One region of the Microbaculum marinum genome, then DNA from elsewhere that is predicted to be linked to it. Evidence: predicted binding sites of a transcription regulator. Region 1 holds the regulator's gene; the other holds the start of a gene.
The links. Region 1 encodes HrcA, which represses chaperone genes, less so after heat shock. Its sites were predicted from a motif close to GTTAGCACTCNCNNNNNGNGAGTGCTAAC; they were not measured.
Positions count from the first base shown of each region.

Region 2: a site for HrcA is predicted at 3,224-3,252, ahead of groES (co-chaperone GroES). Genes of this name have one in related genera too.

Region 1 covers NZ_JAZHOF010000005.1:368,746-374,195, forward strand. Annotated here, with positions in the region: gene V3328_RS14455 (pyridoxal phosphate-dependent decarboxylase family protein) at 1-541, shown strand, start outside; gene V3328_RS14460 (alpha-ketoglutarate-dependent dioxygenase AlkB) at 534-1,175, shown strand; gene V3328_RS14465 (PRC-barrel domain-containing protein) at 1,198-1,704, opposite strand; gene V3328_RS14470 (hypothetical protein) at 2,004-2,189, opposite strand; gene grpE (nucleotide exchange factor GrpE) at 2,282-2,935, opposite strand; gene hrcA (heat-inducible transcriptional repressor HrcA) at 3,061-4,176, opposite strand; gene rph (ribonuclease PH) at 4,372-5,085, shown strand; gene rdgB (RdgB/HAM1 family non-canonical purine NTP pyrophosphatase) at 5,082-5,450, shown strand, end outside.
Region 2 covers NZ_JAZHOF010000003.1:608,704-614,153, reverse strand. Annotated here, with positions in the region: gene V3328_RS09985 (exopolysaccharide biosynthesis protein) at 1-151, shown strand, start outside; gene bcsS (cellulose biosynthesis protein BcsS) at 162-908, opposite strand; gene groL (chaperonin GroEL) at 1,140-2,777, opposite strand; gene groES (co-chaperone GroES) at 2,840-3,157, opposite strand; gene V3328_RS09965 (DMT family transporter) at 3,361-4,278, opposite strand; gene V3328_RS09960 (glutathione S-transferase family protein) at 4,457-5,161, opposite strand; gene V3328_RS09955 (winged helix-turn-helix transcriptional regulator) at 5,269-5,450, shown strand, end outside.

The DNA.
Region 1 (5,450 bases):
CACCAATTTCGACTGCTCGGCGCATTTCGTCCGCGATCCGGCGGTGCTGCGCAAGGCGCTGTCGATCCTGCCGGCCTATCTCGTCTCCGAGGGCAGCACGGCGGGACCGGAGTACCGCGACTGGACGATTCCGCTCGGCCGCCGGTTCCGGGCATTGAAGCTGTGGTTCGCGCTGAGGAGCTACGGGCTCGAGGCGATCCGTGCGATGATCCGCAACCACGTCGCCTGGGCCGAAGAGGTCGAGGGCATGGTGGCGGCCGAACCCGGCTTCGAGCTCGCCGCGCCGCGCAGCCTCGCCCTCGTGGTGTTCCGGTACCGCCCGCACGGCCTCAGCGATGCGGCGCTCGATGCGCTCAACGACCGCCTGATCTCCATCGTCAACGAGACGGGCTTCACCTACCTGACCCGGACGCTGGTCGGCGGCCGCGTCGCGGTGCGCCTGTCTATCGGCAACCTGGCGACCGAGCGCCGGCACGTCGTCGACGCGTGGGAGCATGTCCGGGAGGTCGCCGAAAGCCTCGGCGGTACCGGCCATGGGTGACTCGCTCGAACTCGCACCCGGATGCCGGTACCTGCCGGGTTTTCTCGACCGCGCGGCGCAGGCGGCCTTGATCGCCGCGCTCGAGGCCGTCGTCGCGGCGGCACCGTTCTACACGCCTCGCATGCCGCGCACCGGCAAGCCGTTCTCGGTCGAGATGACCAATTGCGGTTCGCTCGGCTGGGTGGCGGACAAGGAGGGGTACCGCTACCAGGCGACCCACCCGGAGACGGGCGCGCCATGGCCGGCGATGCCGCCCGTGCTGCTCGAGGCATGGGAGCGGCTGTCGGGCTATCCGCATCCTCCGGAGGCCTGCCTGGTCAACCACTACGTCCCGACCGCCAAGATGGGCCTGCACCGCGACGAGGACGAACGCGACACGGCCGCGCCGGTTGTCTCGCTGTCCCTGGGGGACACCGCGATCTTCCGGGTCGGGGGCGCGCAGCGGAAGGGGCCCACCCGGTCAGTCAGGCTTGCGTCGGGGGACGCCATCGTGCTCGGAGGAGACAGCCGGCTGGCATATCACGGCGTGGACCGGATCGTTGCGGGCACGTCCACGGTGCTGGAGGACTGGCTGCCCGGCGGCGGCCGGGTCAACCTGACCCTGCGGCGGGTCACCCTGCCGGGGACAGGGTGACCTTAGGTTCGGGGTCTTGGGCTCAGCTGTTGACGCGCGGCGCGGCGTTGATGTCGTCCTGGGACAGTTCGGAGATGATCATGCCGTCGCGCTCCAGGATGATCCGTTCCGCAGGAATCGCGACTTCCTTGGCAAACAGGCCGAACAGCCCGCCGATCTTCGCATGAATTTCGGTGACCGCGCCGTTGCCGTCGATCTTGACCTCGCTGACGGTGCCGACCTTCGTGCCGTCTACGGCGGCGATCGGCTTGCCGACCCACTCGACCGCTGCGCCTGAGCCGATCGGCTGCTCCGTCTGCGCGGTGGCTGCGGCTTCACCCAACGTGTTGGCAGTCGGCGCCGCGTCCCCCTCGCCGGTCTCGTCCTCGATCTGGCGAACGATTTCGGCGTTGGGATTGTCGTCGGTTTCCATCTGGTCGATCGCCATCCGGTCAGCGTCGGTCTGTTCGCTCGCGGACTGGGCAACGGCCGTGCCTCCGGCGAGGCCGACCGAGATGAAAAGGACGGGTAGAAGCCTGGTGATGGTCATGTGACGGTCCTCGCTGTTATGGGGCCGGGCTGCTGTGATCGGCAGCCAAACGCGCGCGTCGTCATCACGGTTCCGTCCAAATGCGGCCGGATCCGGGAACTTCCGCGAGAATCGTGGGTGGCCTCAAAAGGACCCCGCCGGCGGCACCAAATCGCTGGAATTCCTGCACCGTTCTGCCTTGATCCGCTTCGGCCGCGCGAAAACGCCCGGTGCGGCAACGCAACTGCGCCCCGGTCGTCCGACCGGGGCGTCAGCACGTCATGCCGTCCTGCGATGAAGTCCGCCTGGCGGCGTCGCGGCTAGGCCTGCAGGCCGGTAGCGGCCTCGGACATTCCCGCGAAGAAGAGCAGGAGAACCGCGAAGATCACCGCCACCAGCGCCGTCGAAACCACCAGCACGTACCAGACGGGGCGATCGCGATCGCCCTGCCGGGCTTCGGTCGCGGTTTCACGGATCGGTTGGTCCTGTCGATAGGGATTACTCATGGCTACCTCGTTAGAGCTATCCTGAGCAAAACGCAGAAACCGGGGCGCCGTTCCGAGAGCCTGTCGCTTTCCGGGACCGCAGGTGAGCGAAACTACGCGGTCCTGTCCGTGCGGGCCGCTTCGCCGTCCGGCCTGGCGGCCTGCTTCGGGCCACCCTTGGAAACGCCCACCATCGCCGGCCGCAGGCAGCGGTCGGCAATCTTGTAGCCGGCCTGGACGACCTGGACGACGGTGCCGCTGGGAACGCTCTCGTCGGGGACCTCGAACATCGCCTGATGGTAGTTGGGGTCGAAGCGCTGGCCCTGCGGATCGATCCGGCTGACGCCGTGCTTCTCGAGCGTCTTCAGAAACTCGCGCTCGGTCATCTCGACGCCTTCGAGGAGACTGGCGAAGACCGGATCGGCGGCCTCGCGCGCCTCGCCGCCGACGGTGTCGAGCGCCCGGCGCATGTTGTCGCTGACGCCGAGCAGATCGCGGGCGAACTGCGAGATCGCGAACTGGGCCGCCTCCTTCTTTTCACGTTCGGCACGCTTGCGGAAGTTTTCCATCTCGGCGACGGCGCGCAACAGCCGATCGCGCAGATCGGCGTTCTCCGCACGCAGTTCCGCGTTCGGATCGGTGCCGGACACGCCCGGGTCATCGGCCGCGGCGGTCTGGTTCTCGGTCGACTCCGGAGCCTGCTCCGGCTTGTCGACGCCTTCCGGCTCGGAATTCTCGTTGGCGGCCTTGTTCATCTCGTCGCTCATTCGAACCTCGGAGAAAGCGGGATTGCGTGCAATGCCAGCCGCACCGCACGTCGGTCGGCCCCGATATCAGGGCTGGGAGGCAAAAAATCAACCGCTGGGCAACAGCCGCCGGAACGGCGGGCCCGTCAGTCCAGCAGCCGGCTCAGCAGCTGGGCCGTGTAATCGACCACCGGAACGATGCGGGCATAATTGAGCCGGGTCGGCCCGATGACCCCCAGCACGCCGACGATGTTCTCGTCGGCATCGCGATAGGGCGCCGCCACCACCGAGGATCCCGACAGCGAAAACAGCTTGTTCTCCGAACCAATGAAGATGCGCACGCCGTCGGCCCGCTCGGCATGGCCGAGCAACTCGATGATGTCGCTCTTCTTCTCCAGGTCGTCGAACAGCACCCGGATGCGCTCCAGGTCCTCGAGGGCGTGCAGATCCTCCAGCAGGTTCGACTGGCCGCGCACGATCAGGGTCCGCGGCCGGTCGTCCGATACCCCGGCCCAGGTCGCCAGCCCGGCATCGACCACCCTGCGGCTGAGCACGTCGAGTTCGGCTTCCAGCAGCGTTCGCGTGCGCTGGATCTCCTCGCGCACGCCGGCCAGCGTGCGACCCTGGATACGGGCATTGAGGTAGTTGCCGGCCTCCACCAGCGCCGAGGGCGGGATGTCCTCGTCGAGTTCGACGATGCGGTTCTCCACCGTGCTGTCGTCGCCGACCAGCACGACGAGGGCGCGTCTCGGCTCCAGCCTGACGAACTCGATGTGGCGGATGCGCATGTCGGTCTTGCTGGCGAGCACCAGCCCGGCGCCGCGCGAGAGCCCGGAGAGCAGGCTGGAGGCCTGCCCGAGCATTGCCTCCACGGACTGGTCGCGCTCGCCCGACGAGAATCGCGAATCGATCGAGCTGCGTTCGGCCGGCGACAGGTCACCGATCTCCAGCAGCGCGTCGACAAAGAACCTGAGGCCGAGCTCGGTCGGCATGCGTCCGGCGCTGGTGTGCGGCGCATAGATGAGCCCCAGCGCCTCGAGATCGCTCATCACGTTGCGCACCGAGGCCGGCGACAGCGCCATCGGCAGGGCCCGTGAAATGTTGCGCGAGCCGACCGGATCGCCGGTGTCGAGATAGGCCTCGACGATCCGCCGGAAGATCTCGCGGGAACGGGCATTCAGGTCGGCAAGCCCGGACAGGCGCGCACCGCTCAGGGTGGACGCGTCGGGGGACTTGCTGCCGGGCGGCCTGATCTGGTTCATGATGGCCGATTATGTGCGGTCGCCGGGCGCGGCCGTCAAGCGGCCTTTGGCCCGACCTCGGCCGCCTCGCGTTGCAGGCAATGGCGACCGGGCGAACCGGGCTGGCGAAGCGCCGATGAAGCGGTTAGAAATCCGCTGGCCGGCACGACCGAAGGGGCGCCGGCTTTCCGAAACCTGTCGTGTCAGGAGAAAAACATGCGGCCCTCCAAACGCGCTGCCGACGAACTTCGTCCGGTTCGCATCGAACGCGGCGTGTCTCGCCACGCGGAAGGCTCCTGCCTGGTCCGGTTCGGCGCCACCGAAGTGCTGTGCACGGCGAGCCTGGAGGACAAGGTCCCCGGCTGGCTGCGCGGCGGCGGCAAGGGCTGGGTCACGGCCGAGTACGGAATGCTGCCGCGCTCGACGACGGAGCGCATGCGCCGCGAGGCCTCGTCGGGCAGGCAATCCGGCAGGACGCTGGAGATTCAGCGGCTGATCGGGCGATCGCTGCGCGCCGTCATGGACATGGGCAAGCTCGGCGAGCGGCAGATCACCGTCGACTGCGACGTGCTCCAGGCCGACGGAGGCACCCGGACGGCGTCGATCACCGGCGGCTGGGTCGCCCTGCACGACTGCGTCCGCTGGATGGCCGCACGCGACATGTTCGTCAGCGAGCCGCTGATCGACCACGTCGCCGCCGTGTCCTGCGGCGTGTACGCCGGCGCCACCGTGCTCGACCTCGATTATCCAGAGGACTCCGAGGCGGAGACCGACGCCAATTTCGTCATCACCGGCGGAGGCAAGCTCGTCGAGGTGCAGGCGAGCGCCGAGGGCGATCCGTTCACGGAGGAGCAGCTCGGCGAGATGCTGGCGCTGGCCAAGACCGGAGTGGCCAGACTGGTGGAGCTGCAGAAGCTGGCAATCGCATGAGGCGGCTGCAGCCCGGCAGGCTGGTCGTTGCGACCCACAATGCGGGCAAACTGAGGGAAATCGACGACCTGCTCGGTCCCTATGGCTTCGACACGGTTTCGGCCGGCGAGCTTGGCCTGCCGGAGCCGGAGGAAACCGGCCAGACCTTCGAGGAGAACGCGATCCTCAAGGCGCGGGCCGCCGCGGAGGCGGCGGAACTGCCGGCCCTTTCCGACGATTCCGGCCTCGCGGTCGATGCGCTCGACGGGGCGCCGGGCATCCATTCGGCACGCTGGGCCGGACCGGACCGGGACTTCGCGCGTGCCATGCGCAATCTCGAGGAAGAGCTGCAGAAGCTGGGGGCGATCGCCCCCGAGCGGCGCACC
Region 2 (5,450 bases), on a different contig from region 1:
CGTGCTTGCGCTCGGGCTGTTGCAGAAGGACGGCCTGGCCGTGCTAACGGGGCTGCTGATCGCCGCAATCGCCGCGACGGTCGCGGCAGGCGTCGTCTATGCCATCGTCAAGACGGCCATCTTCCTGCTGTTCCGGATCGTGTTGCGGTAGGCAACGGGCGTCAGCGCCATGTCTTGACCTGGAAGGCGACGTAGGGGCCGTCGTCGTCGGGCTCGATCGCCCACCCGCCGCCGAGCTTGAGCGTCAGCTGCCGGTCGTGCCGGTATTCGACAAGCAGCCCGTAGCGCTGCTGATCGTAGCCGGGTTCGCCGAAGGCCGCCATCTCCGGCTCCAGCGCGAAGTGCGGCGACAGGGCTACGTTTGCGGAGATGCGGGCGGTATAGCTTTCCGCCGCCGTCGCATAGGACCCCGAACCGTTGAGAACGACGTCGGAGGTCGGGCGGAACCATCCTTCGATGCGGGCCTTCGCCCCGAACCGCGTGCCCTGCCGCGACTTGCCCGGATCATGGGGACGGGTCGTCTGGTCCTGGACCGTGGCGCCGCCGTAGATGGTCACGCCGGCATCGTCGCCGATCCATTCGAAGCCCGGCATGACGGCCGCGGTCAACAGGCGTCCGCTGATCCTGGTCGATCCGGAGAGGTACGCGAACTCGCCACCCCCGGCGATGGCCCGCAGCCGCCATCCGGTCTGGTGAAGATCGTCGACGGGCGCCCAGACCAGACCGGCGTGGCCGAACATGGACTCTGCGGCGCTGTCGCCGCCGAAGAACAGATGCCAGCGCGGCGGGAGCTCGGTTCCGGCCGGCGCCTGCAGCGGGAAGCTCAGTGCCAGTCCGGCAGCAGAGAGCAGACATGTCGTCCGCCAACGCGCGATGCAGATGCGCCGGCGCGGCTTCCCCCACGCCATCCGAAACGTCCCCCTCCGGCCAATCTTCCGTAAGGGAAATTGAACCAGAGTTGGCGGGTCCCCGCAACCTATGCGTAAGTCGACCTTCCTCGGAACACGGAAAAGAGGAACCCGCAGGCCGCCGCCAATACGTGGACAAAAAAGGGCGGCACATTGGGCCGCCGCCAACAGGAGGATAAAAAAAGGGCGGCCCGTTGGGCCGCCCCGGTATTCTCGACGTACCTTACTTCCTCAGAAGTCCATGCCGCCCATTCCACCACCGGGCATCGCCGGAGCCGGGCTTTCCTTCTTCGGAAGCTCGGCCACCATCGCCTCGGTGGTGATCAGCAGGCCGGCGACCGAAGCGGCGTCCTGCAGCGCGGTGCGCACGACCTTGGTCGGGTCGATGATGCCCTGCGCCACGAGGTCGCCATAGGTCTCGTCCTGGGCGTTGAAGCCAAAGTTGTCGGCCTTCGCCTCGAGCACCTTGCCGACGACGATCGATCCCTCAACGCCCGAGTTCTCGGAGATCTGACGGATCGGCGCCTCGAGGGCCTTCAGGACGATCTTGATGCCGGCCATCATGTCCGAGTTGTCGGACTTCAGCTTGGCGACCGCGGCCTTGGCGCGCAGCAGCGCGACGCCGCCGCCCGGAACGATGCCTTCCTCGACCGCCGCACGGGTGGCGTTGAGGGCGTCGTCGACGCGGTCCTTCTTCTCCTTCACCTCGACCTCGGTGGCGCCGCCGACGCGGATCACCGCAACGCCGCCGGCGAGCTTCGCCAGCCGCTCCTGCAGCTTCTCGCGATCGTAGTCGGAGGTCGTCTCCTCGATCTGGGCCTTGATCTGGCCAACCCGACCCTCGATGTCCTTCTTCTTGCCGGACCCATCGACGATCGTGGTCTCTTCCTTGGTGATGTTAACCTTCTTGGCTTTGCCGAGCATGTCGAGCGTGACGTTCTCGAGCTTGATGCCGATGTCCTCGGAGATCACCTGGCCGCCGGTCAGGACGGCGATGTCCTCCAGCATGGCCTTGCGGCGATCACCGAAGCCCGGCGCCTTGACGGCGGCGACCTTCAGACCACCGCGCAGCTTGTTGACGACGAGCGTGGCAAGCGCCTCGCCCTCGACGTCCTCGGCGATGATCAGCAGCGGACGGCCGGACTGCACGACCGCCTCGAGCACCGGCAGCATTGCCTGCAGGTTCGACAGCTTCTTCTCGTGCAGGAGGATGTAGGGATCCTCGAGATCGCAGATCATCTTCTCGGCATTGGTGATGAAGTACGGCGACAGGTAGCCGCGATCGAACTGCATGCCCTCGACGACCTCGAGCTCGGTCTCGAGCGACTTGGCTTCCTCGACCGTGATGACGCCCTCGTTGCCGACCTTCTGCATCGCCTCGGCGATCATGTTGCCGACTTCGCGGTCGCCGTTCGAGGAGATCGTGCCCACTTGGGCGACTTCCTCGGACGTCTTGATCTTCTTCGAGCGCTTCTCGAGATCCTTGACGGCCTCGGCAACGGCAAGATCGACGCCGCGCTTCAGGTCCATCGGGTTCATGCCGGCGGCAACCGACTTGGCGCCTTCACGCACGATCGACTGGGCCAGCACCGTGGCGGTGGTGGTGCCGTCGCCGGCGATGTCGTTGGTCTTCGAGGCCACTTCGCGCACCATCTGGGCGCCCATGTTCTCGAACTTGTCGTCGAGCTCGATCTCCTTGGCGACGGTGACGCCGTCCTTGGTGATCCGCGGCGCGCCGAACGACTTCTCGAGGACGACGTTGCGACCCTTCGGGCCGAGCGTCACCTTCACCGCGTTGGCGAGAATGTCGACGCCGCGCAGCATGCGTTCGCGTGCGTCGCCGGAAAACTTAACTTCTTTCGAAGCCATTGCTGATTACCTCTTCTACCTGGAGTTCTCGGGTACAAAAAAACCGCGTCCACCCGGGGTGGTCACGCGGCCTTCTTCTTCGAGGACTTCTTGACGTCGACGATGCCCATGATGTCGGACTCCTTCATGATCAGGTAGTCCTCACCATCGATCTTCACCTCGGTGCCCGACCATTTGCCGAACAGGATGCGGTCGCCGACGGTGACATCCATGTCGATGCGGTTGCCATCTTCATCGCGGCCACCCGGGCCGACGGCGATGACTTCGCCTTCGCTCGGCTTTTCCTTGGCGGTGTCCGGAATGATGATGCCGCCCGAGGTCTTCGCTTCCTCGTCGATGCGCTTCACAAGCACACGGTCGTGCAAGGGACGGAAGTGCATGAAACGTAGCTCCTCCAATTGGATAGCCCTTTGGGCCACTGGGTTGTTGAGACTAAGGGGACGACTGTTAGCACTCATCTGATCAGAGTGCCAGCAGACGGCGCACGAGATAAGCGCGGTGCCCTTGCCTGTCAAGAGGGTGACCCAGAGGTGGGCTCCCGCCTTGCGTGTCGCAAGGACCTCCAAGCGGATTTCCAGGGCGATCAGCTTCCCGGAGCGTTAATCCGGCGGCGCGGAAAGATCGGCCGCCCCGACCTCGTCGCGATCAGGCACGCCAGGATGATCAGCATGGCCCCGGCCAGGGTCGTCATCGCCGGGCGCTCGCTGAAGAACAGCACGCCGAAAATCGTGGCCCAGAGCAGGTTGGTGTATTCGAGCGGAGCCAGTTTGCCGGCCTCGGCGTGCTTGAACCCCCAGGCGATCAGCAGGTGTCCGACGGTGCCGAGCAAACCGATGACGACGAAGCGGCCGAGTTCCGCCATCGATACGCCGGACCACGCGACGAGCCCGAACGGCGTCAGCATGAGCGTCGCGAACGCAGCCTGAAGCAACACCATGACCGGTATGGCGTCGTGGGCGGAGTGCTTGCGCAGCAGGATGATGCCGAGCGCGTAGGAGACCGCCGCCAGCAGCGCCGCGGCGACGCCCAGCGGCATCAGGGTGCGGCCGGTGCCCATATCGCCGGCGACGACGACGAGGACGCCGGCGAAACCGATCATCACGCCGAAGATTGCGCGCGAGGTGATCGGCTCGCCGAGCACGATGCGGGCGATGAGAACCATGAAGATCGGCGCGGTGAACGACAGCGTTACCGCTTCCACGAGCGGCATGCGCGTGATCGCGAAAAAGAACGATCCTGCCGCCACGATCATAATGGCGGCGCGCAAGGCGTTCGTCTTGATCGATTTCAGGTTGATCGTATGGGGGCCGGTGGCCGCGAAGGCCGCCACTGCGAAGACGGCGCCGAACACGTAGCGCAGCCAGACCAGCTGAAGGATCGGGTAGGTCGGCCCCATGCTCTTGACCAGCGCATCCATCGCCGACAGCAGAAGGATGGACAGCGCCACGACCATCGCCGGGCGCAGGGACGCGGCTGCGTCGGCTGTACGGACCTCGACCATCTGGCGATCCTTCGGGACAAGCGGGCATTCGCAACAATCTGGAGGCGCCAATACCACGGCACATCGCGCGCGCCTATCACCGAACGTGCATGCCTGCCGCGTCGGAACGCGGCCAATACGCGGGAGGGAGGGTGGAGCGCGGGCCTCCGACACAGGTCGTCGCCCCGCGCTCGTTCGCCTAGCTGCCGAATTGCCGTGTCACGTCGGCAAGCGTCAGGTGGCCAACGCAGGCGCTGCTCACCGTCTCGCTTCGACCACCTTCCATTGCCATGGCGTAGACGACGGCCGGATCGGCTTCGATACGATCCCGGAGGGCGGAGAGTTCCGGCCACCGGTTCCTGTCGGCTACCTCGTGGACCTCGAGCCAGCGCGCAACGCCCGCCAACAGGCCGTCGGCCAGTGTAGGATGGTCCGCGATCAGGAACGGGGTGTCGCCGATCAACTCCTCGAGCCGGTCGTGGCGTTCGGTCACGCAGTCGCGCCCCCATTGCCGCAGGGCCGATTGCATTGCGGGATTCGGCGGGTCCATCTCCATCGCCGCCCATAGCGGACCGAATGCGGCGGTAAAGCCCGTATTGATGAACGCCATCAGCCGGTGCATCTCGTCGGCTGCGCGAGTCAGCGGATCGAAACTGATGCGCCGCTCCGGGTCCCGCGCCTCCAGCCAGGCGGCGATGGCCAAGGTTTCCGTCAACACCTCGCCCTTGTCGGTTATGAAGGCGGGTGACTCGAACCGCGGATTGATCCGGGAATAGGCCGGTTCGCGCATCTCGCCCAGCATGTGTACCCGGCAGAGTCGGTAAGGTTTGCCAAGCCATTCCAGGGCGGCGACGAGGCCCATGGAGCTTCCCGACGGAAAGCCGTAGAGTAGTATGGGTTCCATGTTCTGTTTCTCCGTGACTTCTGATGATCACGCTGCGCAGCGCAGTGGGAACCTAACGGATCTGCCGTGCCGGTAAATTACGCACCTTTTTGTAACCACGAGCGGCCATGAAAACACTCGTCTCACGATGCCCGATCGAAGAGGTCATGCAGGTTCTCGGCGGACGCTGGCCGAGCCTGCTGATCTACTATCTCAAGGACGGCACCAGGCGGTTCAGCGATCTGCGGCGGGACAATCCCACGATCTCACACCGGATGCTGACGCTCGAACTGCGCAAGCTGATGGATGC